Regions from separate parts of the Shewanella mesophila genome, predicted to be linked through region 1. Evidence: predicted binding sites of a transcription regulator. Region 1 holds the regulator's gene; each other region holds the start of a gene.

Region 1 (10,488 bases):
TCAGTGAAGTGCTTATACTGAATTGGTATCAGCCAGCTAATGTGGGGATTTGAAATAATACATGGGTTAGGGTTGGTACTGCATGAGATAAAGTTGCTTGCCTTTTGACACATAGCGCTTGTAGAGCTGGGTTATCTCAGCCGGAATTTTAGGGCTCTGCTCCATCGTGATTTCGCTATTTTCAAAGAACCTATGTTGTTGATAAAAGGAGGTGAGTTCAGGCAGCGAAAACAGGAAACTCGGTTTAGTGTTGAGTGTTCTTTGTAGATTGAACATTAACTGATGCGCTAGGCCTTGGCCACGATATTCTGGATGGACTAGCATGCCAGTTAACAACTGATATTCACCTATGGGTCTTAATCTCACCGCGGCGATTATCTTTTTCTCGGACAAATTACCGGCGAAAAACACTCCGAGTAACTCCTTTTTAGTGAGTCGCGCATAGGGCATAAATTGGTGATAAAATTGATACGCCTCTGCACGCGAGTCGGCGTCTAACCAAGTGAGATTCATAATGGCTTAGGGAGTGAATGATGCGGATTAGAGTAGCAAAATTTATCATGGGGCTAAATAGCAATGGGCCAGAGCATTACCGATGAAGGTGTTGCCGCGCCGTATCAATACCTAACACTGGGTGACAAGATTGTTTACCCAATGTGACAGTTCATCTCTTGTTGCAATTTAAAGGTCATTTTTTGTATTCGTTTGCTCAGCTTTACACTGTTGTACCAGTAGTCGCCTATTTGGTACTCGCGGGCCAGTTTGAAAGCTTTATCAATCCTATGGTGATGTTCATTGTACCAATGGGGGGATTTGGTGGTTTCTTAGGTTTATACCTAACAGGGCAAGGTCTTAATCTCTATAGCCAGATAGGGATGATTATGCTGATTGGTATGGTGACCAAAAACGGCATCTTGATTGTGGAGTTTGCCAATCAGCTTAGTAACAAAGGCTGTGATATCGAACAAGCCATTATTGATGCCTCAGCGCGTCATCTACGCCCTATCTTAATGACGGCTTTCACGACTTTGGTTGGGGGCGGCGCTGCTGATTTTTTCAACGGGTGCTGGGTCTGAAAGTCGAATTGAAATGGGTACAGTGGTTTTTTCGGCATGGCTTTTGCGACCTCGGTGGCGCTATTTGTTATTCCTGCCATGTATCGATTGATCTCGGGTCACTCTCAATCACCAGGATTTGTTGAGGCTCAATTAGCGATGGAGGTCGCGGCTCAACACAGTCGAGTTAAGGTTTGATGCCAATCAATATAAAGATGTGATCGCTCAGCGAGAATTTAGCGCTTCTGAGGCAAGACCCTTAATTGCTTCTCGGCTCTAGCGTCCTCGGTAACCGCTCCATGCGTTACCCTACCTCCTAAATTCTTTTAGTCGTGCTTCGCCCTATAACCTACATCCATATAGTCGTGCATTAAGGGCATTCACAACATCTGACCTCCAGGGATGGAGGGAATGTCTTAAGCATGTCGGGAACATGCTAGAGCAACGAGTGAAGAGCATAGTTGTTCTAAGAGCAAACTCGTTAACACAGCATCGAAAGCTCTCATGTTAGGCGTGCTTTTGGCTTCCTACCTCTACGTTGAACGGCCTCACAAGGGAGCGAGCATTCCATCGTGCATTCGCCTTGAATTAGTTGCCAAAAAACACGCTGAGTAGATAACTCTCTTATACTGATTGGTATGATAACGATTTGCTAATCGTTTGCTTATAAAAAACGGAGACTTAGAGTCTCCGTTTTTATAACAATAACTGATCACCACAAACCTGATTTACTTATTCATTCGCTTGTATTTTAGGCGATGCGGTTCAATCACATCTGTGCCTAATGTTTCTTTTAACCAAGCTGAATATTCAGTGTAGTTACCTTCATAGAAGTTTACTTTCCCTTCATCGCGGTAATCTAAAATATGGGTCGCGATTCTATCGAGGAACCAACGGTCATGGGAGATCACCATGGCACAGCCTGGGAATTCAAGCAACGCTTCTTCCAAGGCGCGCAGGGTCTCGACGTCCAGATCGTTGGTTGGTTCATCGAGCAGTAATACGTTACCGCCCGCTTGTAGCAGTTTAGCCAGATGGACTCGGTTACGCTCACCGCCTGATAAAGTGCCGATGATCTTTTGTTGATCGCCACCACGGAAGTTAAAGCGACCCACATAGGCGCGACTTGGGATCTCTGTATTGTTGATGCGCATAATATCTAGCCCACCCGAGATCTCTTGCCATACGGTATTTTTGTCGTTCATCGAGTCACGGAACTGCTCAACAGAGGCTATTTGTACCGATTCACCCAGTTCGACGCTGCCACTATCTGGTTGCTCCGCACCTGAGATCATCTTAAATAGGGTCGATTTACCCGCGCCGTTGGCACCGATAATACCGACGATAGCCCCTTTGGGTACAGAGAAGCTCAGGTTATCGATCAATACTCTATCGCCGTAGGATTTGGTCAGATTATTAATTTCGATAACCTTGTCACCTAAACGAGGTCCTGGCGGAATGAACAGCTCATTGGTCTCATTACGTTTCTGGTAATCGTTGGTATTAAGTTCTTCAAAACGCGCCATACGGGCCTTACCCTTAGATTGACGCCCTTTAGCACCTTGGCGTACCCATTCAAGCTCTTTGGCGATGGTTTTCTGGCGAGCACTCTCGGTGGCTGATTCTTGCTTAAGACGAGCATCTTTTTGCTCTAGCCATGAAGAGTAGTTACCTTCCCATGGAATACCTTCACCACGGTCAAGTTCTAAGATCCAGCCAGCGGCATTGTCGAGGAAATATCTATCGTGGGTGATCGCCACCACTGTGCCTGTGTAATCTTGTAGGAAGCGCTCAAGCCAAGCGACCGATTCGGCATCCAAGTGGTTGGTGGGTTCGTCCAGCAGCAACATATCAGGCTTTTCGAGCAGCAAGCGGCAGATTGCGACACGGCGGCGCTCACCACCGGACAAGACTTCAATCTTCTCATCCCAATCGGGTAGGCGTAGCGCATTGGCCGCGCGCTCTAAGATATTATCGAGATTATGAGCATCTTGGGCTTGAATGATCGCTTCTAACTCACCTTGTTCCTTGGCTAAGGCATCAAAGTCGGCATCGGGCTCGGCGTAAAGTGCGTAGACCTCATCTAAACGAGTCAGTGCGTGTTTCGCTTCCGATACCGCCTCTTCAATCGCTTCGCGAACGGTCTGCTGTTCATCGAGTTTGGGTTCTTGTGGCAGGTAACCAATCTTAAGGTCCTGCATTGGGCGAGCTTCCCCTTCAATCTCGGTGTCAATACCGGCCATGATGCGAAGAAGTGTCGATTTACCTGAACCATTGAGACCGAGAACACCGATTTTGGCACCTGGGAAAAAGCTTAAAGAGATATCTTTAAGGATCTGCTTTTTAGGCGGGACAATTTTGCCCACACGTAGCATGCTGTATACAAACTGAGCCATGACAAATTTACTCATTGACAAAAGAATTGTGGCAATTCTACTTCAATCGAGTTTGAACTTAAATCGGATTTTAGGTGATTGATTTAACATGCAGTTGTAAATCGTCTCATGGTGATGTGATTGTTAAGTTTGGCGTGAACAGGTAAATGTTGTTAACATCTGGCCAACATGAAGGGGGCACCCAGTCATATCGTTGAAAAACAGTCATACCTAAGAAAAACAGTTATAGATAAAGGACTCATCTTGATAAACACTAGATTAACCCCTGCCGCGCTAATGGTGGCACTGATTTGTGGAAGCTTTGCTTCCGCCCAAGCAGCAGAAACCTTCGACTCCGCTCCTCTTTCTTCTAATGACAATTTGCCTGTGGACCTTGCCAAAGAGAAGAGTTGGCTTGGTGCAACGGTGGAATTAACGACGGTCCTCGGGCTTGGCGCGCTGCTTTACAAAGCGGGCTCTGACAGCATGGAAGATGATTATGACTATGAGATCGAGGGGGATACCAGCAAGTTCTTCTATGATCGTCTAACCAATAATGAGTCTTGGAAGTACGACGACAATGATATCGGTATGAATTGGGGTCATGCCTATGCTGGCGCTTTATATTACCAAGCGTTTCGCAACCATGGGTTTAATTACTATGAATCGACGCTGGGGACCTTTTTCGCGTCTACCGTGTGGGAAGTGTTTGCCGAGTACAAAGAGGTGGTCAGTATCAACGATCAGATAGTGACCACCTGGGGCGGTGCAGTACTCGGTGAGAGCTTGTTTCAGTTTTCAGAAATGCTAGCGACAAAGGATGGCTGGATCCCGACGACATTAGGCTGGGTGTTTAATCCATCACAAACCATAAGAGGCTGGTTCGATTATGCCAGTCCGCCACGTTTTAATCGCAGCAAAGCTCAAGATGAGTTTTCCTTATACACGGGAGTACGCTATTCCAATAAAGCGCTCGCCGATGTAAATACGACTATGGTCACCTTAGGGATGAAAGCGAGTATCGATAGCCGTGCTGGTCACTACGATACATTAAGTGGAACTCCCACTTTAGTTGAGATGGAGATGGAAACCGCAGTGTCACAAGAGGGGGTCGATGAGTGGCAGATGTCGACTCAACTGTTACTAGGGGGATATGCCAGTTCTTTGCAAGGTGATAGTTTGCTAGCGGATAGTTGGTCCCATAGTTTTTATATTGGCCCCTCTACGGGCATGGAATACACCAGTTTGGGGGTTGAGCTAGATGAAGATTTCTATGCCGTAGTTAATCTATTGGGATTATCCTTAGGCGGAACTTGGTCTACTCAAGATATTAATATTGAAGTGCGTAGCGATATTTTTGGTGACTTTGCCATGGTTAAACCCTTTGCGACCAAAGATTATCTTTCTCAAGGCCGATATTTTTGGGGCACTAAGTCGGTGTTGTGGGAAGGGGAGTACGGCTATGCTTGGGGCCATACCTTCAATTTGTCGTTAGAGGCGAGCTATCGGGATCTGCTGCTTGGTGTTAAGTTTAAGTCTCAGCGTTGGGATTCTATCGATGATAAAGAGTATGAACGCACGCCAGGCTGGAACCCCAACATTAACGATCTTGACTTTAGTGATGCTAGAGACCGTTATCAGGTCTATTTAAGTTATGCCTTCAATGAAGATATTAGCCTTAGTCTGCATCATGAACGTATCGATAGAAGTAGTGAGATCCAAGGGATAGATAATCCCGCTGTCTATAGCCGCCTCGACGATACAGAGCAGCGCACATGGATGCAGATCGCTTTCCACTATTAAACGGGATTTATTCGTAAAAATGACAACCGCTTTGTTAAAAATACGAAACAGTGTTTTTTACCAAGCGGCTGTAAAACATTACTTTTACGGCTTGAAAAATAATAGTCGTGCGAAAACAACCCTTCAATTAACCCGTTTGCCAAATGGCGCTGCTTGGCTGAGCATTTCTCACTCATAACCGCAAGTAATTTCATGTTACAAACGCTGGGATTGTGATCAATTGCACTGTAGAATACCGCGCAACCCTACTTATAAGACTTTACAGCTGGAGTGACCAATGCTGAAAAAAGAGATGAATATCGCTGACTTTGATCCACAACTGTTTCAAGCGATCCAGGATGAAACTCGTCGTCAAGAGGAGCACATCGAACTTATCGCTTCAGAAAACTACACCAGCCCTCGAGTGCTAGAAGCTCAAGGTTCACAGCTTACTAATAAGTATGCTGAAGGCTATCCTGGCAAACGTTATTACGGTGGTTGTGAGTATGTCGATATTGCTGAAGAGTTAGCTATCTCTCGTGCTAAAGAGCTTTTCGGTGCAACTTATGCCAACGTTCAGCCTCACTCTGGTTCACAAGCGAACTCAGCTGTGTTTATGGCACTACTTCAAGGCGGCGATACCGTATTGGGTATGAGCCTTGCGCACGGTGGTCACCTAACTCACGGTTCGCATGTGAGTTTCTCTGGCAAGCTTTATAATGCGGTTCAGTACGGTATCGATGAAACGATTGGCAAGATTGATTACGCCGAAGTTGAGCGTCTTGCTGTTGAGCATAAGCCTAAGATGATCATCGCAGGTTTCAGTGCCTATTCTGGCATCATCGATTGGGGCAAATTCCGTGAGATCGCTGACAAAGTAGGTGCTTATCTGTTTGTGGATATGGCTCACGTTGCAGGTCTTGTTGCTGCGGGTATCTACCCGAATCCATTGCCACATGCACATGTTGTTACTACCACAACTCATAAGACGCTTGCGGGTCCTCGTGGTGGCTTGATCTTATCTGCATGTGATGATGAAGATATCTACAAGAAGCTAAACTCTGCGGTATTCCCTGGTGGACAAGGCGGCCCATTGATGCACGTTATCGCTGCTAAAGCGGTAGCCTTCAAAGAAGCGCTAGAGCCAGAGTTTACGGCTTATCAAGAGCAAGTGGTTGTTAACGCTAAAGCGATGGCGAAAACCTTTATCGAACGCGGTTATGATGTTGTGTCTGGCGGTACCGATAACCATCTGTTCCTGCTCGATTTAATTTCTAAAGATATTACGGGTAAAGATGCCGATGCGGCACTTGGCCACGCCAATATCACAGTAAACAAGAACTCTGTGCCTAATGATCCTCGTTCACCATTTGTCACTTCTGGTCTGCGTATTGGTTCACCCGCAATCACTCGTCGCGGCTTTAAAGAAGAGCAAGCGATTGAGCTAACCCACTGGATGTGTGATGTGCTCGATGACATTACTAACCAAGGTACAATTGAGCGTGTGAAGAATCAGGTGCTTGAATTGTGTGCTAAGTTCCCTGTTTACGGTTAACCTTACGCCTTAAATCAGGTAAACTTCGATGGCCGCTACTGATGTTAATATTAGTAGCGGCCATTTTTGTTTCTAGGGTTGCAGCATATTGTGACGTTAGATGATGACTTAACGACTTTCTGCCGGAGGCTCAATGTATTGCCCATTTTGTAGCGCAACCGATACCAAAGTGATCGATTCTCGCTTAGTTGCCGATGGTCATCAGGTGCGTCGTCGCCGTGAATGCTTAGAGTGTCATGAGAGATTTACTACGTTTGAAGGCGCAGAACTGGTTATGCCTAGGGTCGTTAAGCAAGACGGTAGTCGTCAGCCGTTTGATGAGGAGAAGCTTCGCGGTGGCATGTTACGTGCCGTAGAGAAGCGTCCAGTCTCTATGGATCAGATTGAACAAGCGCTAACTAAAATCAAATCGACACTGCGTGCGACTGGTGAGCGAGAAGTGACCTCTGAGATGATAGGCAACCTGATGATGGATCACTTAGTTCATCTCGATAAGGTCGCTTATATTCGCTTTGCATCTGTCTATCGTGCCTTTGAGGATGTCTCTGAGTTTGGTGATGCGATTGCAAAATTACAAAACGCTAAATCGAATACCTAAGCTCGACTAAATAGAATAAACAAGCTCGACTAAATAGACCCTTTCTAATTTATTGCGTGGATAATGGCTAATGCCTTGGTCAAAATTTGATATTGAAATGATGGCAAAAGCCATCAAGCTTGCACGTAAAGGACTTTACACCACTCGCCCTAATCCAAGTGTTGGCTGCGTGATCACCCTCGCTGACAAGGTGATCGGCGAAGGCTATCATATTGCTGCTGGTGGCCCCCATGCCGAAGTGCATGCACTTAAAATGGCTGGCGAGTTAGCTCAAGGGGCTACGGCCTATGTGACCCTTGAACCTTGCAGTCATTATGGCCGAACGCCGCCATGTGCAGAAGCCTTGATTAAGGCTAAGGTCGCTCGCGTTGTTGTCGCTGTTACCGATCCCAATCCGCAAGTGTCGGGTCGCGGGATCAAGATGTTGCAAGGGGCTGGAATTCAAGTCGATGTCGATCTGCTTAAAGAGGAGGCGGCGCAGCTTAATCTTGGGTTTATGAAGCGGATGGCCACGGGCCTTCCTTGGGTGAGCATTAAGCTAGCGGCAAGCCTCGATGGTAAGACGGCGCTGTCAAACGGGGTCTCAAAGTGGATAACTGGCGCCCAGGCCCGACGAGATGTGCAGCGAATGCGCGCTCGTCACTGCGCGGTGATCACCGGAATCGACACTGTACTTGCTGATGATCCTAGCATGAATGTTCGTTATCAAGAGCTGGGCTTTGTTGCTAAGACATTAGCGCCAGAGCTGATGAAACAGCCATTAAGAATCGTGCTCGATAGCCGAGCCCGATTAAACTCAGATGCCAAGATTTTTGCGATTGAGTCGCCCATATTGCTGGTGTCATGCGAGCCCTATAGCGCACAGGCGCAGGCTGCTTGGCCGTCACATGTTAGTCACCTGCAACTCGATGCTGTCGATGGCAGAGTGCCACTAAGAGAGTTACTCAATCTCCTTGGGAAAGGGCATTTAGGTAAAGAGTACAATGCGGTGATGGTCGAAGCGGGAGCGACGCTCGCCGGTGCCTTTATGACAGCCCAATTGGCCGATGAGTTAGTGCTTTATCAAGCGCCGAAGATTCTAGGTAGCCACGGACGCAATTTGATCAATTTGCCCGACTATACTGAGATGGCACAATTGCCCACGCTTGCGGTAAAAGATCAACGTAAAGTCGGCGTCGATACGCGTTTTATATTTAATTTAGCACCAAGCAGATAAGCAACCTAGGGGTTCATCTGTTTGGTCCAAGCGCACAGGAATAAGTAGGTAGAGATGTTTACTGGGATCATCGAGTCTGTAGGAAGTCTAAGAAAAATTGAGCGCCGCGGTGAAGATATTCGCCTTACGGTTGCCAGTGGTAAGCTGGATTTAAGTGACGTTAAACTTGGCGACAGCATAGCGACAAATGGCGTGTGCTTGACCGTTGTTGAGTGCCTTAGTGATGGCTATGTTGCCGATATTTCGGCTGAGACAGTCTCCTTAACTGGATTTTCTCGTTATCAAGTGGGGCAGGCGGTCAACTTAGAAAAAGCGGTTACGCCGACCACTCGTTTAGGTGGTCATATGGTGAGTGGCCATGTCGATGGCGTCGCGAGCGTAGATGAGCGTTTGTATCGCGGCAAAGCAATCGAGTTTTGGTTGACTGCACCTAAAGGTTTAGCGTGCTACATTGCCCACAAAGGCTCGATTACTATCGACGGTGTTAGCTTGACTGTCAATGAGGTACAAGGTGAACACTTTCGTCTCACCATAGTCCCCCATACAGCCAGCGAAACAACACTTATCCATCTTAAAGCGGGTGACAGCGTTAATATCGAAGTCGACCTTATAGCAAGGCATTTAGAGCGTTTAATGATGTATTCGGGTCAAGAAGCAGGTGAAACTGTTAACAAAGCCCCAGAAGTCACGATGGATCTGTTAGCTCGCTCAGGATTTTTAAGATAGAAACTGGCAATAGCGTTTAATTGCAGATTAAATACCCATACTATAAAAATATTTCAAGGTCTTACAATGGCACTACACAGCATAGAAGCGATTATCGAAGATATTCGTCTTGGTAAAATGGTTATCCTCATGGATGACGAAGATAGAGAGAACGAAGGCGATCTCATCATGGCCGCCAACTTGGTGACCCCTGAAGCGATTAACTTTATGGCGACCTATGGCCGTGGTCTTATCTGTCAAACCTTGACTAAAGCACGTTGTCAGCAGCTTAATTTACCATTGATGGTAACCAATAATAACGCTCAATTCTCAACCAACTTTACTGTATCGATTGAAGCGGCTGAAGGGGTGACGACTGGTATTTCGGCTCATGATCGCGCGGTAACGGTACTCGCTGCTGTAGCCAAAGAGGCTACGCCAGCTGATATTGTGCAACCTGGACATATTTTCCCGCTGATGGCGCAAGAAGGCGGGGTACTTATCCGCGCAGGTCACACCGAAGCGGGTTGTGATATCGCACGTCTTGCAGGTCTTGAGCCTTCAGCGGTTATCGTTGAGATACTCAATGAAGATGGCACCATGGCGCGTCGTCCCGATCTTGAGGTTTTTGCGCAGAAGCATGGTCTAAAAATAGGGACTATTGCTGACTTAATCGAATACAGAAACACCAAAGAGACAACCGTCATTCGCGAAGCAAAATGTAAACTGCCAACGCGCTTTGGTGAATTTGAGATGATCACCTATCGTGACACTATCGATAATCAAATTAACTATGCCTTGATAAAAGGTGAAGTTAAACCCAATAGCTTGGTACGGGTTCATCTGCAAAACACCTTTAACGATCTGCTTTATTGTGAACGTGACGAAAAGCGCAGCTGGCCATTAGAGAAAGCGATGGCTCGTATCGCCGAAGAAGGCGGGGTGCTCGTGCTATTGGGCCACCAAGAGCATAGAAGTGAGATCCTCGCTAAGGTTAAGGCATTTGAAGCTGAAGATAATGGCGAAGCTGTGGCTGCGAAGCCGTGGCAAGGCACTTCACGTCAAGTGGGTATCGGTTCGCAAATCTTGTCTGATGTTGGGGTGACCACTATGCGCCTACTGAGCTCACCTAAGCGTTATCATTCACTGTCAGGCTTTGGTTTAGAAGTGACTGAATATATTTCAGAATAATACTTATATGA
Region 2 (10,488 bases), 1.4 Mb from region 1:
GCGTACTGTACAAACTGAACGCATAACCTGTCTCTTCGCGCCAGCGCACCGTGGCTTCTTTTAGGTGCTCAATGATGGCCAGAGCTTTATCACGTAACTGCTCGCTATCAAATAGATGTGTCTCATCGCCATAAAGCGCATTCACCGTTTCATGTAAACCAATATAGCCTAACGAAATTGACGCACGGCCATTTTTAAAAATTTCGCTAATATCATCATCGGCGCGTAAACGTACGCCACAGGCACCTTCCATATAAAGGATTGGCGCAACACGAGCCTTAACCCCTTCGAGACGTTCGATACGGGTATCTAATGCACGGCGCGCAGTGGTTAAACGCTGATCCAAAATAGCGAAGAAACGCGCTTCATCCCCATCGGCTTCCAACGCAACTCGCGGCAAGTTGAGGCTGACCACACCTAAATTGTTACGGCCTTCATGGATTAATTCACCATCTTCCTCGTAGGTACCAAGGAAACTGCGACATCCCATCGGCGTCTTAAATGAGCCAGTGACCTTTTCAACCTGTTCATAATTTAAGATATCTGGATACATACGCATGGTCGCGCATTTCAAGGCCATCTGCTTAATATCGTAGTTACAATCACCACCTTTATGATTAATGCCATCGCGAATGGCAAATACCAGTTTAGGGAATACCGCTGTCTTACGGTTTTTACCCAGACCCGCCATACGTACTTTCAACATAGAGCCCTGAATAAGACGCGACTCCCATGAGGTACCTAGACCAAAACCAAAGGTTACAAACGGCGTTTGTCCATTTGCGGTATGCAAAGTATTCACTTCATACTCTAACGATTGAAATGCATCATGACACTCTTTCTCTGTCTGCTGGGTCGCAAATGCTTTCGCATCGGTAATCCCCCACTTGAGCGCCACTTGATAATGTTTGTCGTAACTTTTTGCCACAAATGGAGCTAGCACCTCATCGATACGATTGATCGTAGTGCCACCATAGATATGACTCGCCACTTGAGCGATGATCTGTGCGGTTACCGCCGTCGCGGTTGAGATCGATTTAGGGGTCTCAATTTCAGCATTACCCATCTTAAATCCATGGGTCAGCATGCCAGCCAAATCAATTAGCATGCAGTTAAACATGGGGAAAAATGGTGCGTAATCGAGATCGTGATAGTGGATCTCACCCGCCTCATGGGCAGACACCACATCTTTAGGCAAGATATGGCGAGTGGCATAGTGTTTTGCCACAATACCAGCAAGCAGATCCCGTTGGGTTGGGATCACCTTTGAATCTTTATTGGCATTTTCATTTAGCAATGCGGCATTACTCTGCTCTACAAGGCCACGAATATCTTGATTTAGGCGGCTACTGACTTCACGATGAACATCGCGATCATGGCGATACTCGATATAAACCCGTGCAAGTGACTTATAGGGCCCTTCCATTAATTGATTTTCGACGGCATCTTGCAGATCATGAATATCGACCTCTGCAACATCGGCCATCTTTTCGGCTACTTGAGTCGCGACTTGGGTCGCGTAGGCAACATCTTCAATACCTGCTGAGTGAGCAGCCGCTATCACCGCATCCCGAATCCTTGTTTCGTCAAAAGGCGTGCGGTAACCATCCCGCTTAATAACTACTGGCATTGTCTATTATCTCCTCAAGTAACGTTCAAAATGACACCATATATAGTGCAATTATAACGTCAAAGCACAATATGTAGGGTATTAAGCTACAAACTGAGGTCGAGTACCTTGATCCAGATCATGATTTTACGGATGGAATTTTGTGACGAGAGATTACTGCAAACTAGACCACTTATCTTATAAAGTGGCCTTGACCGCAGAGGTAAACAGAGCTAGATAATGTAAAAAGTTGGTAAAAACTGTGGATAACTGTTAAGAAATTACGTAATCCGCTTAGATAACGCCAAATAACTGTTCATTTGTCCCGAAAACTGTTGTGAATTACCCATCGAAGCTGCTAACTGCATTGTTGACTTAAGCCCCTGCCACTGCTTCTTATCAAGCTGTTCCATCGGCATGTCACCATTAATAAATACCGACAACTGGGCTGACACTCTGGCCGCTTTTTGACTGTACAGCGCCCCATCAACGCTATCCATATTACCCAATACTGATTTAGCATCATCGAGAACCGTCATTAATACGCTCTCGGGATCTGTCTGCGCTAAGGTCTCTTTTTGCTCGTCAATGAAATCCGTTAGACTTTGTTTCTGCGCACTGGGTTCGGGGATATCAAAGCCTGCCGAACTTAAACGATTTAATTGAGTGTCAGACAAAATACCATCTTGATGCAAACGCTGGATCAGTTTGGGAATTTGAGCCGTGGTAAACTGACCGTCAGCAAAGAAATCTTTAGCCATTGCCTCAATTTTTTGAGCGCGTATTGCTCGAGGAGACAATGACACAGCCTCTTCTGCAATCGCCGGCCCCGTCACCTTATCGGTATTAGCCTTATTAGACAGGCTAACTTTATCACTGTGTACGGAACTCGTTTGACTTTGGGGTTCACTATTAACAGCATTCCCATAAGCCTCTGTTGCGATTGTGTTATTAGGTGAAGATAGAAGGCTACTAATTGGATTCATTGTCAAAATATCGACTACTAAACGATTCATCCAACAAAGCAAAAACTAAGCCGTTTTTTATGATCAGCCTAAAACACTTTCTACGCTCTCCCTGTTAAGCGGAGACAAAACATAATGAATACGTCTTAGGCATGACGCTCAGCAAACCTAGCCTCAATAATATGCGCGACTTGTTTAACCGCAAACTCGCCGGCCGCAATCGCTTCATCGGCGCGATGAAACTCCATAGTACCAATATCGGCAACGTTCGGGGTGATCAAGAGATCTGGCGGATCGCCCATCAAACGAATGCGCTTGTGGCGCTGCTCAAGAATATCCATCGATTGGGACATAACCGCCAGCATGCCAGGTTGACTGTTATTTCCCAAGGAGAACTTATCGGTTAGCCCAGACACATACTCTCGACCACGCGCCAGCAAATCCATGAAACCAACCTCTTGACCACGATCTTTATCATGCTTGCCCTCGACGACCTTATCACTAGACGAGAGCGATACGGGTAACTGTTCGAGGCGCGTTTTCCTGTGGCCATACAGATCGACTGCAATCACTAAGTCAACGCCCATCGCTCGGCTTACCGATATAGGGACTGGATTAACAACGGCTCCATCGACTAGCCATCGCTCACCAATTTTTACCGGCGGTAGAATTCCTGGCATCGAACAGGATGCCCTTACTGCATGACGTAGACTTCCCTTCTGGAACCAGATCTCTTGGCCGTTGTATAGATCGGTGGCCACTGCCGCAAAAGGTAAGTTCATCTTTTCGATATCAAGATCACCGATATGTTGCTGCATCACATCAAAGACTCTCTCACCACCAATAAGGCCGCCTTTACGCCAACTCAGATCCATCAAGCCAAGTACATCCCAACTCGAAAAACTACTGACCCATTGTTGTAAATCATCTAAGTTGTTTTGAGCATATGCCGCCCCGACAACAGCGCCTATCGAACAGCCTGCAACCTTGTTTGGCCTAATGCCCATTTTTGCCAGTTCATTGAGCACGCCTATGTGTGCCCATCCCTTTGCGGCGCCACTGCCCAAAGCGATGCCAATATTCGCCATCTAATTACTCTCCATCTAGTTAGGATCCATCTCGATTAACAGTGGGTGTTTACACCACGAATAACTTCATCATATGTTAAAGCATCTAGCCAATCAGCCTTTAGCCGGAAAATAATTCGGCTAAGTTCAATTTCCAGCGCGCCGCACTATGAACAAACATCAATGCTAATGGCTGAAACGTACAAGTCGATGTATAATGCCGCCTTACCGTTATTTTGGAGCACACCTTTGCAATTTTCAGATTTTTCACTCGATAAACGCCTACTAACCAGCCTAGAACATATGGGCATCGAAAAGCCGACCGAGATCCAAGAGCAATCGATACCTGTAGGCCTATCGGGAAGAGATCTAATGGCATCATCTAAAACTGGCTCAGGGAAAACCCTCGCCTTTTTATTGCCAGCGATGCAGCGCGTTATCTCCACTAGAGCATTAAGTAAACGCGATCCTCGTGTACTTATTTTATTGCCCACTCGCGAGCTAGCAACCCAAGTGTATAGCCAGCTTCGACTATTGGTGGCCAATACCCAATATAAAGCGATGAAGATTTTGGGTGGTGAAAACTTCAATGATCAGGCAAAAGGCTTAGCAAGAGACCCCCATTTTGTGGTGGCAACACCTGGACGCCTAGCCGATCACCTAAAACAAAATCATCTGCATCTTAATGGGCTTGAATTACTGATTTTGGATGAAGCAGATCGGATGTTGGATTTAGGCTTTGCAGATCAACTGCGTGCCATCAACAAAGCCGCCGATCATAAGCGCCGTCAAACCTTGATGTTCTCGGCAACCTTAGATCATGGTCAAATCAATGAGATCGCCAGCGAACTGCTAAAAGAGCCTGAACACGTTTCAATTGGCGCATCCCATGTTGAAAACCAAGATATTGCCCAAAAAATCTATCTTTGCGACCACTTGGATCATAAAGAAAAGTTACTATTGGCCCTGCTTAAAAAGCAGCAACACAAGCAAGTGATAATCTTCACGGCCACCCGAAATGACACAGACAGACTCGCGCTAAAGCTGGCAGAGCAAGGGTTTACCACAGCATCATTAAGTGGAGAGCTTAAGCAATCGGCGCGAAATCAGATCATGGACCAGTTCAGTCGCGGTCAACAACAGATCTTAGTTACCACAGATGTCGCATCACGGGGTTTAGATCTGCTTAATGTATCCTTAGTGATTAACTTCGACATGCCCAAGTTGGCAGAAGAGTATATCCACCGCATAGGTCGAACTGGACGCGCTGGAGCGAAAGGCGATGCACTCTCTCTCGTTGGCCCTAAAGATTGGGACAACTTTAAGCAAGTGCAGCTATTTTTGCGCAAAAACTTCGAGCTGAGTGAAATTGAGGGGCTAAAACCCAAATTCAGTGGTTTAAAAGCGAAACCTAACCCAGGTAAAAGTGCCGCGAAAAAGGTGACAAAAGCGAAGGCTCGTCCAACCAAAGCCAAATCGGCGACTAAAGCAAAAGACAATCGTGATAAACGCTTTATTACCGGTATTGATGTGGGTGATGCACCTATGTTGCGCAAGCCTAAATCAAAACTGCAAGACACCCCTGAAGATTAATTTCAAAATGAGCGGTCATCGCACCGCTCTTTTCAATTTGTTATCAAAGAAAATCACTAAACAACAATTTTCTATGTGAATTTATTTTCGCAACTACTGCTCATTTGACCAATTAAGGTTACAATAAGCGTCATTATGGTTTTTATATTAGGTTTATCATGAGAGTTTGTGGCATTGAGTTAAAAGGTGGCGAAGCCATCATCAGTTTATTAAGTTATGAAGGTGATACTTTTAACGTGCCAGAATGCCGTTCTCGTTCATTAACGGTATCCAATTCAGCCAAGACAGAATCAATTAAAGAGTTTCACTTTGCTTTCGCTAAATTGATGGAAGACTACAAAGTCGATGAAGTTGCACTAATCGAGCGCGAGCAAAAGGGAAAACTAGCAGGCAGTGCCACCAGTTTTAAGATGGAAGCGGCGATTCAGTTATGCGGTTTGCCCGTGCACCTTATTTCACCAGTAACGATGAAAGAGCAACTGAAGCGTAACCCACCGATGGTTGACTTTGATGGGCTCGATCTTAAGCGTTTTCAAAAGAGTGCATTTGAAGTGGCTTATACTCTGCATAACCAACGCATATTTGCTAAAGACGAATAGTCGATAATTAGCCATTTCGCTAAATCACTTTACTTCTACTGCCAATAGGCTCGCCGGGCTACATTAGCCCGGTTTATCATAATGAATACTTTGACTTACCTCCAAGGCTACAGCAACGAAATCTTATCTCAGGTCGACACTCTTATCGCCGAGAACAGACTCCGATCTGTACTTGAGAAGCGCTACCCAGACCTCCACGAACTACGCAGCGATAAAGCGTTGTACGACTATACCATCGCCCTTAAAAATCGGTATATTAAAAAGTCTCAGCCACTCAACAAAGTGCTTTATGACGACAAAATCACCCTAAAAAAGCAAGCCTTAGGCCTGCACAGCTATATCGCCAAAAATCATGGTGGTAAGACTAAGTCAAAAAATGAGATCCGTATTTCATCCAAGCTTAAGCAGGTACCAGAGCCGTTTTTACGTATGGTGGTTGTACATGAACTTGCTCATTTAAAAGAGAAAGATCATAACAAGGCGTTTTATCAGCTCTGCTGTCATATGGAAGGTGATTATCACCAGTTGGAGTTTGATTTGAGGCTTTGGCTAACCATGCTCGAATTAGAAAACGCATCTATATAAAGAATCCACCTTCTTAAGAAGGTGACTTTTGATATACGCCTAAACAGGGAGCTTTTCTACCCTAATTTAGAAGTTTGCGCAGCACCGCTAGCAAAGCTTTACTGTAACACTGAGTCTAACGGAGATATGGTTAAATCAGCTTATAAGCCATTCAACATAGTCTACTCCATCACTTTCATTCACTTGATTTCAGACGAAAACTAATTGATGGTTGTAGTGGCAGAGTGAATTTCGCCACCTATTGACGTAGGTGGTTTTTACTTTTTACATCTCAGCGAGAAATTGAGACGATTCTACACTTGTCCCATTAACATCTTACGCACTTTCACCAATTGGCTAAATTCAGTCATCTGCTTCTTAGACAAGGTACTGGCCATCGGAATGTCGGCTTTCATCGGGTCGACTGGGCGGCCATTAACATGGAACTCATAATGAAGATGCGGCCCCGTAATACGACCGGTAGCGCCCGATAAGGCAATCACTTGACCACGAGAAACCCGCTGCCCTTTATGCACTAATGCTTTGGAAAGATGCAGATAACGGGTGCGATACTTATTACCATGTTCGATCACCACATACTTACCAGCATATCTATGGTCGGTCACCATAGAGACGATACCGTCACCCGGTGCAATAATTTGAGTCCCCGTCGGAGTCGCGAAATCGGTGCCATTATGAGGCGCAGTGCGGCCTGTTACCGGGTGATGACGATGACGGTCAAACCGTGAACTAATTCGATAATTCTTTTGTAGCGGAATACGTTGAAATGCTCTGGCGAGACTGCGTCCTTGTTCATCATAAAAGTTACCATCGCTGTTTTGATAGGCGTTGATAGCGCTGCGACCACGCTGGATATGAACTCCCAAAATATCGCTATTCCCAGTGACTTCACCATCGATATACTGCTCACTCATGAGTACAGAAAACTCGTCACCGGCACGTAAGTCACGCGCAAAATTCAGTTTTTCTTTGAGTAATGATTCGACACGTTGAATGTCAGCAGCAGTCAATCCAGCTCGCTGCGCCGATAGATAAAACGAGCCTTGTATCTCACCAACTAGCGACTTATTTTGCCAAATCCCTTCGATATTAATTTCGTCAACCTTGAAGCCGCCCTCTTCGTAGCGGCTAAAGACCACTTGGCGAGCGGCATTAAAATACAGTTCCAACTTAGTTAATTGGCCGTCATTATCGAGCCAAAAACGAATAATATTTCCAGGCTTAAGGGTATCTAGTGCCAAAATATCAAGATCCGCCTCAAGCACTTTATACATGGTTTGCTGATCAAGGTTAGCCTCAACGAATAATCCGCTTAAGGTATCTCCGCTAACGATGGTTTTGACATAATTGGGATGGATTTCTGCAATGGTGTCGGTTTCGGTTGCAGAGAGATTAGATACCAGAGATTCGACATCGAGTGTCACAGGAATGCGCTGAGGTAAAACCTGCTTCTGACTTGGCCACAATAGCGATATCCCCACCAGCAGACTCGCAGCCATTAATATTTTTCTATGGGGCGCAGGTAACGCTAGTAACCGAGATGGAGACATATTCAAAAAAGAAAATTTACTTGTACGCAACCTATGCCTCGACTTTCATTATTATGATGAACATTTTCCCCGCCAATACCCCATGAAATGGCGGGTTGATGAACAGTTATATCAAAAAAAATGTAATTCACAAACAGATCGATCACACAAATTTATCGAAGATATGGCTGTAAATGAAACTGGAGGCAGTATAAACAGAGATAAAGTGATAAAAAAACCTGCCTTAACAGCAGGTTTCTCTTTTCCAATTTTGACGTTTTCTAAGGAAGAATAAGCTCTACTTTACTGCCCATCGCACTCTTAACAATATCGATGCGGCTGCCTATCTGCTCTTTCATCTCGGTAACATGGGAGATAACCCCAACCATGCGCCCAGCCGACTGCAGATCCATTAGCGTGCGGATCGCAAGTTCGAGTGAATCTTGGTCTAGACTACCAAAACCTTCATCGATAAACAGGGTGTCGAGCTTAATGCCACCAGCATAAGCTTGCACCACATCCGATAATCCTAGCGCCATGGATAAAGCTGCCATAAAGCTTTCTCCACCACTTAAGGTCGCCACAGAGCGCACTTTCGCGGTATAGGCATCTTCAACTTCAAGTTCGAGCCCTGAGGCCTTGTTGCCCTTAGCCCTATCCTCTTTACGCAATAAGCGATAACGCCCCTTACTCATCAGTTGCAATCTATGGCTCGCTTCCAGCAGCACGTCATCGAGCAGTACGCTCAGCACGAAGCGCTGCAAGCTAATTTTATTGCCAGTATTGCCATTGGCGACATCAGACAGTGTCCCAACGACTCCATACTGCTTTTCAAGTTTTTTCGAGTGCGCATCTAGGCTTTTGAGCTGCTCAGTAGTTTGTTCTAGTTGCCGCATACGCCCACTCAATTGCTGCCACTGATTAAGCACATTTTGCTGCACTGTTTCAAGTTGCGACTTAGCCTCTGTTATTGCCGCGATATCGGGCTGTGTGCAGTCGGCTAGTTTAGTCTCTAACTGAGCAATGTTCGCTTGGTTAGTAATACAGCGCTGCTCATATTGCTTGATCTCCTGCTCTAAAGCCGCAATGCTATCGTCTGTTAGTATGGCAACTTTAAATGCGGACAAGGAATCAAACTTAGAGGTTTGCAACTGCCGCTCAAATTCACTAACGGCAAGCTGATGTTGCTCATTTGCTCTCGCCCATGTGTCATTCGCCGATTGCAGTTGCGCTGCGGCGCTGGCTAATTGCTGCTCGGCTTGTGTATGTTGCTCTCGCAGAGATGAAATTTGTAACTTCAACTGCGCTGCATCTTGCTCAAGCTTAGCGATCTCTTGCTCTAGCGCGGCTAAATCCACCAGCTCTTGCGGTATCGCGGCTTGTAACTGCTTAAGCTGCCCCGCACTTTCATTAAACTGTTTTTCCAGTTGACGATATTGTTCCCGCTCTTGGTCAAGCTGCTGATTAAGCTGCTGTTCTTGCTGCTGCACCGCAGCAAGGTGACTCTCAATATCAGCCAGCTGTTGCTGCGCCTTGTTCGCCTCAGCAAATTCTCGCTCCAGCTGCCCTAACGCTGTTTCTAAGCCAGCTTGAGTGAGGCTATCTATATCTGGTAACTGTTCACTCAGCTCATGGTTTCTTTGCTCAACATCCTTTAACTTCTCGATTAATTGACGGTAATCGGAGCGTGCGCTGGTCAATTCGGTCAGTGCACTCTGCTCATTGACTTGCGCTGCTTCACGCTCCTCATCAGTGGGGAGTATTTGCTCACTTCGTGCCAGCTGTGGATGCTCAAGACTGCCACACACGGGACAGGCTTCTCCGACAGATAACTTCGCCGCTAAGATGGCCGCTTGGCCCTGATGCCAGCGCAACGTTAACGTTTGACTATGAACTTGTCGCGCTTGATGCTGCTCTTTCAATTGTGCGCCACGCTCTTTTGCGGCGACTAAGCGTGCATTGATTTGCTCAATCTCTGAATGGCCGCGCAGCCACTGAGCGAAGAACTGCAGATGATGTTTGGTATCGCTTATCTGTTGCTGCAAGATCAGCAATTGCTGACTATGGGCTTTTAGCTTTGGCACTCGAGCCTGAGCAGCGAGTTTTTCATCGGTTAACTGCGCCAGTTTTGTTTTTGTCTGCTTACCTTGCTGCTCGGCATTCAACATCTGCTGCTGACTTTGAGCTACATGGGCTTTAAGCTGCTCAAGTTGTTTGAGCTGCGGTAATAATGTTCGACGCTGCTGGGCAGTGGCTAATGTCTGTTGCTGCTGAGCTTCTAAATTAGGCAGCTTCTCTATGGCGGCCAGGCTTCGATTAAGCGAATCTTGGCTCTGCTGTTGATGAGCTTGCGACTTTTGCTGCTGCTCGGAGGCTTGGGTTAATTCAAGCTGACGAGATTCTGCAGCCTGATAAACAGGTTGTAGCAGCTTAGCACTGCGCCCTGCGAATAACTGTTGCTGCTGTTGATCTATCTGCGTTTTTTGCTCATCGAGTTGCCGAGCCAATAACTTAAGCTGCGCTAGCGCGGAAAACTCATCG
Region 3 (10,488 bases), 910 kb from region 1:
TAATGCCCTTACGACCATTGATAGATGCAGCCGTTGGGAAGTCTGGACCTGGAATATATTCCATCAGCTGCTCGATTGAGAGACTTGGCTCCTCAATCAGGGCTAAACAGCCTTGTACCACTTCGTTTAAGTTGTGTGGCGGAATATTGGTCGCCATACCAACAGCAATACCCGATGAACCATTAATTAATAGGTTAGGTACGCGTGTAGGTAGCACAGCAGGAATAAATTCAGTGCCATCATAGTTAGGCACGAAATCGACGGTTTCTTTCTCTAAGTCAGCCAATAATGAATGGGCTAACTTTTCCATGCGAATTTCGGTATAACGCATCGCAGCAGCAGAGTCACCATCGACAGAACCAAAGTTACCTTGGCCGTCAACCAGTGGATATCTCATAGAGAAAGGCTGCGCTAAACGAACGATAGTGTCGTAAACTGCGGTATCGCCATGTGGGTGGTATTTACCGATAACATCACCGACAACACGTGCCGACTTTTTATAAGGTTTATTCCAATCGTTCTTAAGTTCGTTCATCGCAAAAAGAACACGACGGTGAACGGGTTTTAGTCCGTCTCTTACATCAGGTAGAGCTCGGCCAACGATAACGCTCATGGCGTAATCTAAATATGAATTCTTTAATTCGTCTTCAATATTAATTGGTGTTATAGATGAAGCCAGATCAGTCATAAACTGCTCGATCCCTTGAAATTTAGCTGACAAAATACTGTTCAGAAACCAGACAATATTACGTCAAGCCTGAAAACGTGATTTGGCATTCTAACACAGATAATTATTGTCGCTAGACCCTATTGAAATTTCCCTTCAAATAACTGATTAGGCCGATAAACATTGATTCAGGTCAATGACCTCACGCCTATAAAACCGATCTGCTGAATATCTCGCCAGTTACAGATTGATTCTCCTTTGTTTATCAAATGCTATCGGTATAATGGCTACAAAATAACGACTCGACAGAGGTCTAAAAGTGTCTAATTCGATGAATGTTGATCCGCAAGAAATCGCAAAGTTTGAAAAGATGGCCGAAACTTGGTGGGATCCCGAAGGTGAATTTAAGCCACTGCATAAACTCAACCCGTTACGCTTAAACTTTATCGATCAAACCGTCGGCGGTCTTTTCGATAAACGAGTATTAGATGTCGGTTGCGGCGGTGGTATTCTCTCTGAAAGTATGGCTCGCATCGGCGCCAAGGTCGACGGGTTAGATATGGGCACAGAGCCATTAGATGTGGCGAGATTACATGCATTGGAGACGGGAGTTGAAATTAACTATATCCAAGATACCGCTGAAGCCCATCGCGATAACCATGTAGGCCATTATGATGTCGTCACCTGTATGGAGATGCTTGAACATGTTCCCGATCCTGCTTCTGTAATAAAAGCCTGCAGTGACATGGTAAAACCAGGCGGTTATGTTTTCTTCTCGACAATAAACCGTAATATCCGTGCTTATATAGAAACGGTTATTGGTGCAGAGTATATTTTAAAGATGCTGCCTGTTGGTACTCATGATCATAATAAGTATATCAAGCCGGCTGAGCTTATTTCGATGGCAGATGCTGCGGACTTGTTCTGTACCGATGCTGCCGGGATCACTTATAACCCGCTAACGGGTATCTTCCGTTATACCAAGAATCTTGACGTCAACTACATGATAGCGACGGTCAAAAATGACGATAATTAATCGTCATTTAAATTCTATAGATATCACTGGGGTGCTGTTCGATTTAGACGGCACCTTAGTCGATACCGCCCCCGATTTGGTCAACGCACTCAATCTTGCCCTCACTGAACATGGCTACCCAACCAAATCACTTGAGCAAGTTAGAGACGCAGCATCAAATGGTAGCTTAGCACTGGTTAATGCAGCGCAGCCTTCACTCAGTAACGAGGACAAGGCGCTGATCCAGCAGGCCCTGCTAGTACATTATGCTCGCGTCAATGGCGATCATGCACTGTTATTTGATGGAATTGCAGCACTGCTTGGTTATCTTGAGCAACATCGAATTCCTTTTGGCGTGGTAACCAATAAAGCGGCGCGCTTTGCCAGACCTTTATTGGAAAAACTTAATTTGATATCCCTGATGCCAGCAATGATTAGCGGAGATTCGACCTATTATAGTAAGCCCAATGCCGCACCTATGTTACTGGCGGCGCAGCAACTAAAATGTACGCCGAGATCGGTATTATATATCGGGGATGCTAGGCGCGATCTTGAAGCGGCGCATAACGCGAATATGCTTGGTGCTATTGCCATGTGGGGTTATATTGCCGAACACGATGATCCAGCCACTTGGCCACAAGACTTTAGCTTTAGCCGTCCAGAAGAGATTATCGCTTTACTAAAACAATCCCATCCATACAATAACGCTGCATCGAATAACAGTTATACCTGAACAAGCTTAGGTTATCTTGGTTAAAACGATCCCACCAATGTTGATGTCAATGATGATCTGCTCGATCGATTATAAAACTAGCGGTCCTTAAGTTTAAATTCAGCAGGCTAAAAGTTAACCTTTGGCATGTATCGCAATTAAAAACAAGGCTTAAAGGTTAGCCGTCACTAACACTAAGGTTTACCCCCAAGATATCCACAACTTGTCCCCTAAATTCACGCTTGCAATATGTCTACAACCTCACTATCTTGTATCCTAGAAAATATAAAACACCATATATTGTGTGTGGGTGATAATCGAAGCCACTAGAACATCGGTTGTGCATAGGCACTTTTCTTAACCCTTCGATTGTTTTTACAGGGAAACGTCGGGTGAACATATTGGCTCACCTCATCGCGATATTTAATTCAAGGCTTATCTTCAATGAACAGCAATATGCAGGTCACTAAACGCAGTGGCGAACGTGAGATCATCGATCTGGATAAGATCCATAGAGTGATCACTTGGGCGGCAAAAGGACTCAACAACGTCTCAGTTTCTGAGGTTGAATTACGTTCACATCTTCAGTTTTTTGATGGCATTCCAACTGAAGCCATTCATGAAACGATCATTAAGGCTGCGGCGGATCTTATTTCGCCAGAATCACCTGATTACCAGTTTCTGTCTGCACGCTTAGCGATTTTTCATCTACGTAAAAAGGCATTTGGTCAATTTGAACCGCCAAAACTTTATGACCACGTTGTGAAGCTAGTTGAGATGGGCAAATACGATACCCATATTCTAAACGATTACACTCGCGACGAACTTGATATTCTCGATAGCTATATTGACCACTGGCGCGACATGAATTTCTCTTATGCTGCGGTTAAGCAGTTGGAAGGGAAATATTTAGTCCAAAACCGAGTTACCCATGACATCTATGAAAGCGCGCAATTCCTGTATATTTTAGTGGCAGCATGTCTGTTCGCTAAATATCCAAAAGAGACCCGCTTAGATTATGTAAAACGTTTCTATGATGCGACCTCTACGTTTAAAATCTCATTGCCAACGCCAATTATGGCGGGTGTGCGCACGCCTACACGTCAGTTCAGCTCCTGTGTACTCATTGAGTGTGGTGACAGCTTAGATTCCATTAACGCGACGGCATCATCGATCGTCAAATACGTATCACAACGTGCTGGGATCGGGGTCAATGCTGGACGTATTCGCGCATTAGGAAGCCCTATTCGTGGTGGTGAAGCATTCCACACAGGTTGTTTACCCTTTTATAAGTATTTCCAAACTGCGGTAAAATCTTGCTCTCAGGGCGGCGTTCGTGGCGGTGCTGCGACCCTCTTCTACCCTATGTGGCATTTAGAAGTCGAGTCGCTACTTGTACTTAAAAACAACCGCGGTGTCGATGATAACCGTATCCGTCATTTGGACTATGGTGTTCAGATCAACAAGCTTATGTATCAACGCCTTATCCAAGGTGGGATGATCAGTTTGTTCAGCCCATCTGACGTACCAGGTATGTATGATGCTTTTTTTGAAGATCAAGACGAATTTGAACGTCTCTATCTTAAGTATGAAGCCGATGAAACTGTACGTAAGAAGCAGATCAAAGCGGTAGAGTTATTTGCATTAATGATGCAAGAGCGTGCATCGACAGGTCGTATCTATATTCAAAACGTCGATCACTGTAATACCCACAGTCCATTCGATTCGAAAGTGGCGCCAGTTCGTCAATCTAACTTATGTTTAGAGATTGCCTTACCGACTAAGCCGCTTAACAACATTAATGATCCTGATGGTGAAATTGCACTCTGTACCCTTTCGGCGCTTAACTTAGGTGCAATTAAAAATCTTGAAGAGCTAGAACCTCTAGCGGATCTTGCGGTACGAGCCTTAGATAACCTACTGGATTATCAAGATTACCCGATCACCTCGGCACATAAAGCGTCTATGAATCGCCGTACCTTAGGTATAGGTGTGATTAACTTTGCTAATTATCTAGCAAAAGAAGGTGTTCGATATTCAGATGGTTCTGCAAATGGGATCACTCATAGAACCTTTGAAGCGATTCAGTATTACCTGTTAAAGGCATCGGTTAATTTGGCGAAGGAACTAGGCGCCTGCCCGTTGTTCCATGAAACTAACTATGCGAAAGGTATTTTGCCAATTGATACCTATAAGCGTGATTTGGACTTAATTTGTGATGAGCCGCTGCATCTGGACTGGGATTCGCTGCGCGAAGAGATAAAGACTCACGGATTACGTAACTCGACACTGTCGGCGCTTATGCCATCGGAAACCTCCTCGCAGATATCTAATGCGACCAACGGTATCGAGCCACCACGAGGCTTGATTAGCGTTAAGGCGAGTAAAGATGGTCAGCTAAAGCAAGTCGTGCCCGATTTTGAAAAATATCAATACAGCTATGAGCTGTTGTGGCAAATGCCAGGTAATGAAGGTTACTTGCAATTAGTCGGTCTAATGCAGAAGTTCGTCGACCAATCTATTTCGGCCAATACTAACTATGATCCTAGCCGCTTCCCAGGTTCTAAAGTACCTATGCAAGTATTGCTTAAAGATCTATTGACCGCATACAAATATGGTGTAAAAACCCTCTACTATCACAACACTCGTGATGGTGCTTCAGATAGCCACGATGATATCACCGCTATCGAGAAAGAAGATGACAGTTGCGCTGGCGGCGCATGTAAAATCTAACCATAGATTTGTTAATTGGTATAACACGTTAATTTAAGGGGGCTGATGCCCCCATTATCGGAAGATAGAAAAAATGGCCTACTCAACATTTTGTCAAACACCAAATAACGCCGCACTAGAACCTATGTTTCTTGGGCAATCGGTTAACGTCGCGCGTTACGATATTCAAAAGTATGAAGTTTTCGAAAAGCTGATTGAGAAACAATTGAGCTTTTTTTGGCGTCCTGAAGAAGTTGATGTCAGTAAAGATAAAATCGATTATGCGGCGCTGCCCGATCATGAAAAGCACATTTTCATCTCCAATCTGAAATATCAGACGCTGCTTGATTCGATTCAGGGTCGTTCACCCAACGTCGCATTCTTACCTTTAGTGTCGTTACCTGAACTAGAAACTTGGATTGAGACTTGGTCTTTCTCTGAGACAATCCACTCGCGCTCTTATACCCATATTATTCGTAATATCGTTAACGATCCGTCGATTGTGTTCGATGATATCGTCGAAAACCAAGAGATCCTTAAACGTGCCAGTGATATTGCAGAATATTACGACCATTTGATCAAGTTGAGCCAAGCGTATCACTTACTCGGTGAAGGCATGCATGAGATCGATGGCCAGATGCTTGAAGTGACAAGGAGAGAGATCAAAAAAGCACTCTATCTTTGTACCGTATCGGTTAACGTATTAGAGGCGATCCGCTTCTATGTCAGCTTTGCCTGTTCTTTTGCTTTTGCCGAGCGTAGAGTCATGGAAGGTAATGCAAAGATTATTCGTCTTATCGCTCGTGACGAAGCACTACATCTTAATGGTACTCAGCACATGCTGAAGATCATGCAAGCCGGTAAAGATGATCCTGAGATGGGTGAGATCGCCAAAGAGTGTGAACAGATCGCGACCGATATTTTTGTTAAGGCCGCCGAGCAGGAAAAAGAGTGGGCGAAATACCTATTCAAAGATGGTTCAATGATTGGTCTTAATGAGCAGATCCTGTGCCAGTATGTCGAATACATTACTAACGAGCGCATGAAATCAGTAAACTTAGTCAGTCCTTATGCTGAGCAAACTAATCCATTGCCTTGGATGAAGAGCTGGCTAGAGAGTGATTCTGTTCAGGTCGCACCTCAAGAGGTTGAAGTCTCCTCATATCTTGTGGGTCAAATCGATTCTTCAATCGATGAGAGTGAGTTTGCGGACTTTAACCTGTAACAATGAGCGTAAATAAAACCAACTTGAATAAGCTGACACTCAAGAAGGCTCCTATTGTGAGCCTTCAAGGTCAACCCGTTCTGTTATATACCCTGCAGCATCAAAGTTTGCTGCAGGCGTTAGAGCAAAAAAAAGTCAAGATCTTCTCTGAATGTCGCAATGGTTTTTGTGGAGCCTGTAAAACCAAGATCATTCGAGGTGCTGTCAGTTACCACACCGAGCCCTTAGTCGAACTCGAAGCAGATGAGTGTCTGCCCTGCTGTTGTCACCCTGACGGCGATCTTGATTTGTCATTGTCACCTCAAGGGGCCGACGTCGTGATCATGCGACAATCAAAACAAGACCGTAACCAAAACCAAGATCATAAACAGGCTCAACAGCCGAATCCAACCCTCAAATACGCCACCAACGAAGCGTAATTCTTGTTTTACCCTCTTCTCATTTAAGCCGCCCAATAGCTGTGATTAGGTCAATTGAACCCTTGCATAGAAGCAAGCCGCCAATATTTTTGTGGTCGCTCAACGAAAAAGGCTACTCAAATGAGTAGCCTTTTTCTTAATCTGGCGGAGAGATAGGGATTTGAACCCTAGACGGGCTATAAACCCGTGCCGGTTTTCAAGACCGGTGCATTCGACCACTCTGCCATCTCTCCGAACGCCGCGAATAATATAGCTGACTCCCCCTGATGTAAAGCGAAAATTACCAACAGCCACTTATTCGTTTAACTATCAATCAATCTTTATGCTCCTCATCTCGATATAGTGCGATATTTGCAGGATCTGGCGCCTGAAGTTCCTTGGTTAACACTTTCCAATTGGCCAGCTTTCTCACTTTATACCCAGCTAATACTCCGACAGAACTTACGATTATTGCCAGCGCTATAGTCACCTCTCCCTCATGGGCCCATACAGCTACCAATGAAGACGCACCAAAGGCCATGCCTATCTGAAGAAAATTCTGTAAACCTGCAGCTTTTGCTGACGCCTGCTTGAAAACTTGTAGCGCACAATTAACAACGATGGGATAACAGGCACCGTTTGCTGCCGCTAGGATGGAGAAAATGATTAATAATGGCCATATGGTATCGCTTCTTAAAATTAAGGTGCTAAACGCAATACCAGCAACGCAGCTCCCAAATAATAGCAATAGTATCGCTAAGCTTTGTTCTACTCCTACCCTTCTGATTAACATCTTGCTCGTATACCCCCCCACGATGAACATGATGGTTTGCGGGATAAAACTTAAGCCGATCTCAGTAGCTTGATAACCATGCTGCTCCATCACAATCGGCCATAGGGTCAAATAGGAGAAAAATGCAGCTGAGCAAGCACCAAAAATCATCACATTCCCTAGGTATTTAGGGCTTTTAAACATATCTAAATAACTAACGCGTATAGATTGGTTTTCGTTAACATCACGCTTTACGGGGTCCTTTTTAACCCACAATACCGTGGCTAACATTAACAATACGGTTAGCACAGTTAACATGATAAAAATCGTTCTCCACTGGCTATGTTCCAGAACGTAGGCACCTAAGATCGGTGCTACTGCAGGTGACAATGCAACCAAAGGCATAATATTACTAAATACTTTTTGTGCTTCCGTAGCGTCATATTTGTCAATCACAATAGCTTGCCAAATAACCGCAGCACTACAGGCTCCCAGCGCTTGGAAAAAACGTCCTATATTGAACATTAACATTGAATCGCTTATCGCGATGGTATAGCTTGCTACACCAAACAGTAACAGACCAATAAGCAAACTAGCACGCTTACCATAGCGTTGAACGAGTGGGCCATAAAGTAGTTGACCAATGGCTAAGCCTGCTAAGAAAAAGGTCAATGAGCTTGCCACCTGGCTCGCACTTGCATCAAATGTCTGTTCAATTGATTTGAACGCAGGTAAATACATATCAGTTGCAACAAAACCTAACATACTGAGTAACGCTAAATATCCGAGAAACAGCAAATTACCGCTTTTATTAATGAATTTCATACATACACACTGTAACTAACGAGAAGAACCGCAGTGTAGATACTTGCCAATTGCTTGTGAAACGGTTATTTTTGCTTACAGCCTTCAAAATTAATCACAGCAGAGGTCGCAAGATGCTTTCAGAACAATCCATGCAACTTATCGATATGGTCGCAAGAGTAGGCAGTTTTACGGCGGCAGCGAATAAACTTCATAAAGTCCCTTCCGCTGTGAGTTACGCAGTCAAACAAGTGGAAGAGGAACTCGGAGTTGTACTGTTCGAACGCCATCATCGAAGCGTCAGTCTCACCCCTGCTGGTCTGCATTTTGTAAAACAAGTCAGGCAGATACTAACAAATCTAGAATCGTTAAAAGTCGATACTAAACAAGTTGCAAATGGTTGGCAGCCGACCCTGTCGATTGCGCTAGATAATATCGTCAGGGCAGACAAAATCAGTGTGCTTATTGCCGATTTCTATCGCCATTTTGATAATGTCGAATTGATCATTCGTATCGAAGTATTTAATGGCGTATGGGAAGCTATTGCTACGGGACGAAGTGATATTGCGATTGGTGCAACTACCGCGATTCCCGTTGGCGGCGAGTATCATTTTAAGGATATGGGAGATATAGAGTGGAGCTTCCTCGTCAGTAAGAACCATCCTCTAGCATCAATTGATCGTCCGCTTCACGATGATGAGCTTAGGTCCTACCCTTCAATTTGTTTAGAAGATACATCTAGAGAAATACCGAAGCGAATGACTTGGCTGCTGGAAAATCAACGCAGGCTGGTGGTTCCTGATTGGATACGCGCCATAAACTGTTTTCGTGAAGGACTTGGGATTGGCTATATGCCGAAGCATTTTGCCACACCTTTTGTGGCTGCTGGCGCTTTGATCGAAAAACAACTCGAACGTCCTAAGGCTCCTAGCCCATGCTGTTTAGCCTGGAATGACACCAATACCTCACCCGCGATGGCATGGGTACTCGACTATCTAGGCGATAGCGAAAAACTACAGAAAGATTGGTTTAACTAGTTTGTATTTTAAATATTTAATCGCTTTCACCTGAGGAACCGCTCAGGTATCATTGATTTTATTTAGGGTTAAAGCTTATTCATCTAATGGAACCGATGGGTAAATTTATACTCAAATAGAACATCAAGTTATTTAGAGTCACTGGAGACTACGATGACACAAGAAACACTTTATGCTGGACACGCTTCGACCCAAGAAGTAAACAAGCTACTGAAGAACACCTATATGTTACTGTCAATGACATTAGCATTTTCTGCATTGTGCGCGGGACTCGCAATGGTAATGCAGATAGGTCCAATGCTATCGCTTGGTCTTTCAATTGGGGGACTGGTTTTACTTTTTGTCACCTTACGTAAAGCGGAAAGCGCTGCAGGGCTGTTTTGGGTTTTTGCCTTTACGGGTATGGAAGGTGCGTCATTAGGTTACATGCTAAATCATTACGCTGGTATGGCTAATGGACCTCAACTAATTATGCAAGCACTCGGTTTAACTGCCGTCGTATTTGTTACCCTTAGTGGTTACGCCCTCACGACTAAGAAAGACTTTTCCTTTATGCGAGGCTTTTTAGTTGCAGGACTTGTGATTGCTATCGTTGCAGGTATTGCCAATATCTTTATCGGTAGCGGCACCGTCTTTATGGCGCTTAACGCAGGTGTTGCACTGTTAATGACGGGCTTTATCTTATTTGATACCAGCCGTATCGTTAATGGTGGTGAAACCAATTATATTCGCGCAACAATCTCCTTGTACTTAGATTTCTTAAATCTATTTATCTCTATTCTGCACCTTATGGGTGTGGGCGGTGATGATTAATTGGTGGTTTATATCTGACCTAAGGTTTGAGATATAACGCTAAACTGCGATAGAATAGCTCCCTGTAATGGGAGCTATTTTTTTTGCGTTCAACATGAACTACAGTGGATCTGATGAGTAAGATATTAATTCAAGTCAACCGCCCTGCCTACGGCAATGCTAATAGCCATCAGGCACTCAGTTTTGCAAAAGCTGCCGTTGAGCAAGGTCATGAAATAATTAGAGTGTTTTTTTATCAAGATGGTGTCCTGTCCACGAATGCATTAAATAGCCCAGCATCGGATGAATTTGATCTAACCAAGGCTTGGGCTGATTTTGGTGTTAAACATAAGG

Evidence for each region. The regulator NrdR, encoded in region 1, represses ribonucleotide reductase genes. The targets are predictions, from matches to a motif close to AAACACNANATNTNGTGTTT.
Region 2: nrdD (anaerobic ribonucleoside-triphosphate reductase) is a predicted target of NrdR. The motif match lies at 1,693-1,712, and genes of this name have one in related genera.
Region 3: nrdA (class 1a ribonucleoside-diphosphate reductase subunit alpha) is a predicted target of NrdR. The motif match lies at 2,683-2,702, and genes of this name have one in related genera.

Annotation. Positions count from the first base shown of each region.
Region 1 covers NZ_CP080421.1:3,000,277-3,010,764, reverse strand. Annotated here, with positions in the region: gene K0I73_RS13345 (GNAT family N-acetyltransferase) at 67-513, opposite strand; partial or broken gene K0I73_RS13340 (efflux RND transporter permease subunit) at 714-1,253, shown strand; gene ettA (energy-dependent translational throttle protein EttA) at 1,784-3,451, opposite strand; gene K0I73_RS13330 (DUF3943 domain-containing protein) at 3,695-5,233, shown strand; gene glyA (serine hydroxymethyltransferase) at 5,511-6,767, shown strand; gene nrdR (transcriptional regulator NrdR) at 6,901-7,365, shown strand; gene ribD (bifunctional diaminohydroxyphosphoribosylaminopyrimidine deaminase/5-amino-6-(5-phosphoribosylamino)uracil reductase RibD) at 7,436-8,581, shown strand; gene K0I73_RS13310 (riboflavin synthase) at 8,636-9,307, shown strand; gene ribBA (bifunctional 3,4-dihydroxy-2-butanone-4-phosphate synthase/GTP cyclohydrolase II) at 9,374-10,477, shown strand.
Region 2 covers NZ_CP080421.1:1,599,308-1,609,795, reverse strand. Annotated here, with positions in the region: gene nrdD (anaerobic ribonucleoside-triphosphate reductase) at 1-1,630, opposite strand, end outside; gene K0I73_RS07050 (hypothetical protein) at 1,891-2,625, opposite strand; gene rssA (patatin-like phospholipase RssA) at 2,721-3,662, opposite strand; gene K0I73_RS07040 (DEAD/DEAH box helicase) at 3,891-5,234, shown strand; gene K0I73_RS07035 (DUF3010 family protein) at 5,393-5,833, shown strand; gene K0I73_RS07030 (M48 family metallopeptidase) at 5,915-6,418, shown strand; gene K0I73_RS07025 (peptidoglycan DD-metalloendopeptidase family protein) at 6,712-7,998, opposite strand; gene K0I73_RS07020 (AAA family ATPase) at 8,229-10,488, opposite strand, start outside.
Region 3 covers NZ_CP080421.1:2,087,904-2,098,391, reverse strand. Annotated here, with positions in the region: gene gyrA (DNA gyrase subunit A) at 1-688, opposite strand, end outside; gene ubiG (bifunctional 2-polyprenyl-6-hydroxyphenol methylase/3-demethylubiquinol 3-O-methyltransferase UbiG) at 999-1,703, shown strand; gene K0I73_RS09180 (HAD family hydrolase) at 1,690-2,415, shown strand; gene nrdA (class 1a ribonucleoside-diphosphate reductase subunit alpha) at 2,839-5,127, shown strand; gene nrdB (class Ia ribonucleoside-diphosphate reductase subunit beta) at 5,201-6,331, shown strand; gene yfaE (class I ribonucleotide reductase maintenance protein YfaE) at 6,334-6,750, shown strand; tRNA gene K0I73_RS09160 (tRNA-Ser) at 6,893-6,983, opposite strand; gene punC (purine nucleoside transporter PunC) at 7,064-8,326, opposite strand; gene punR (DNA-binding transcriptional activator PunR) at 8,440-9,342, shown strand; gene K0I73_RS09145 (Bax inhibitor-1/YccA family protein) at 9,496-10,155, shown strand; gene tusD (sulfurtransferase complex subunit TusD) at 10,269-10,488, shown strand, end outside.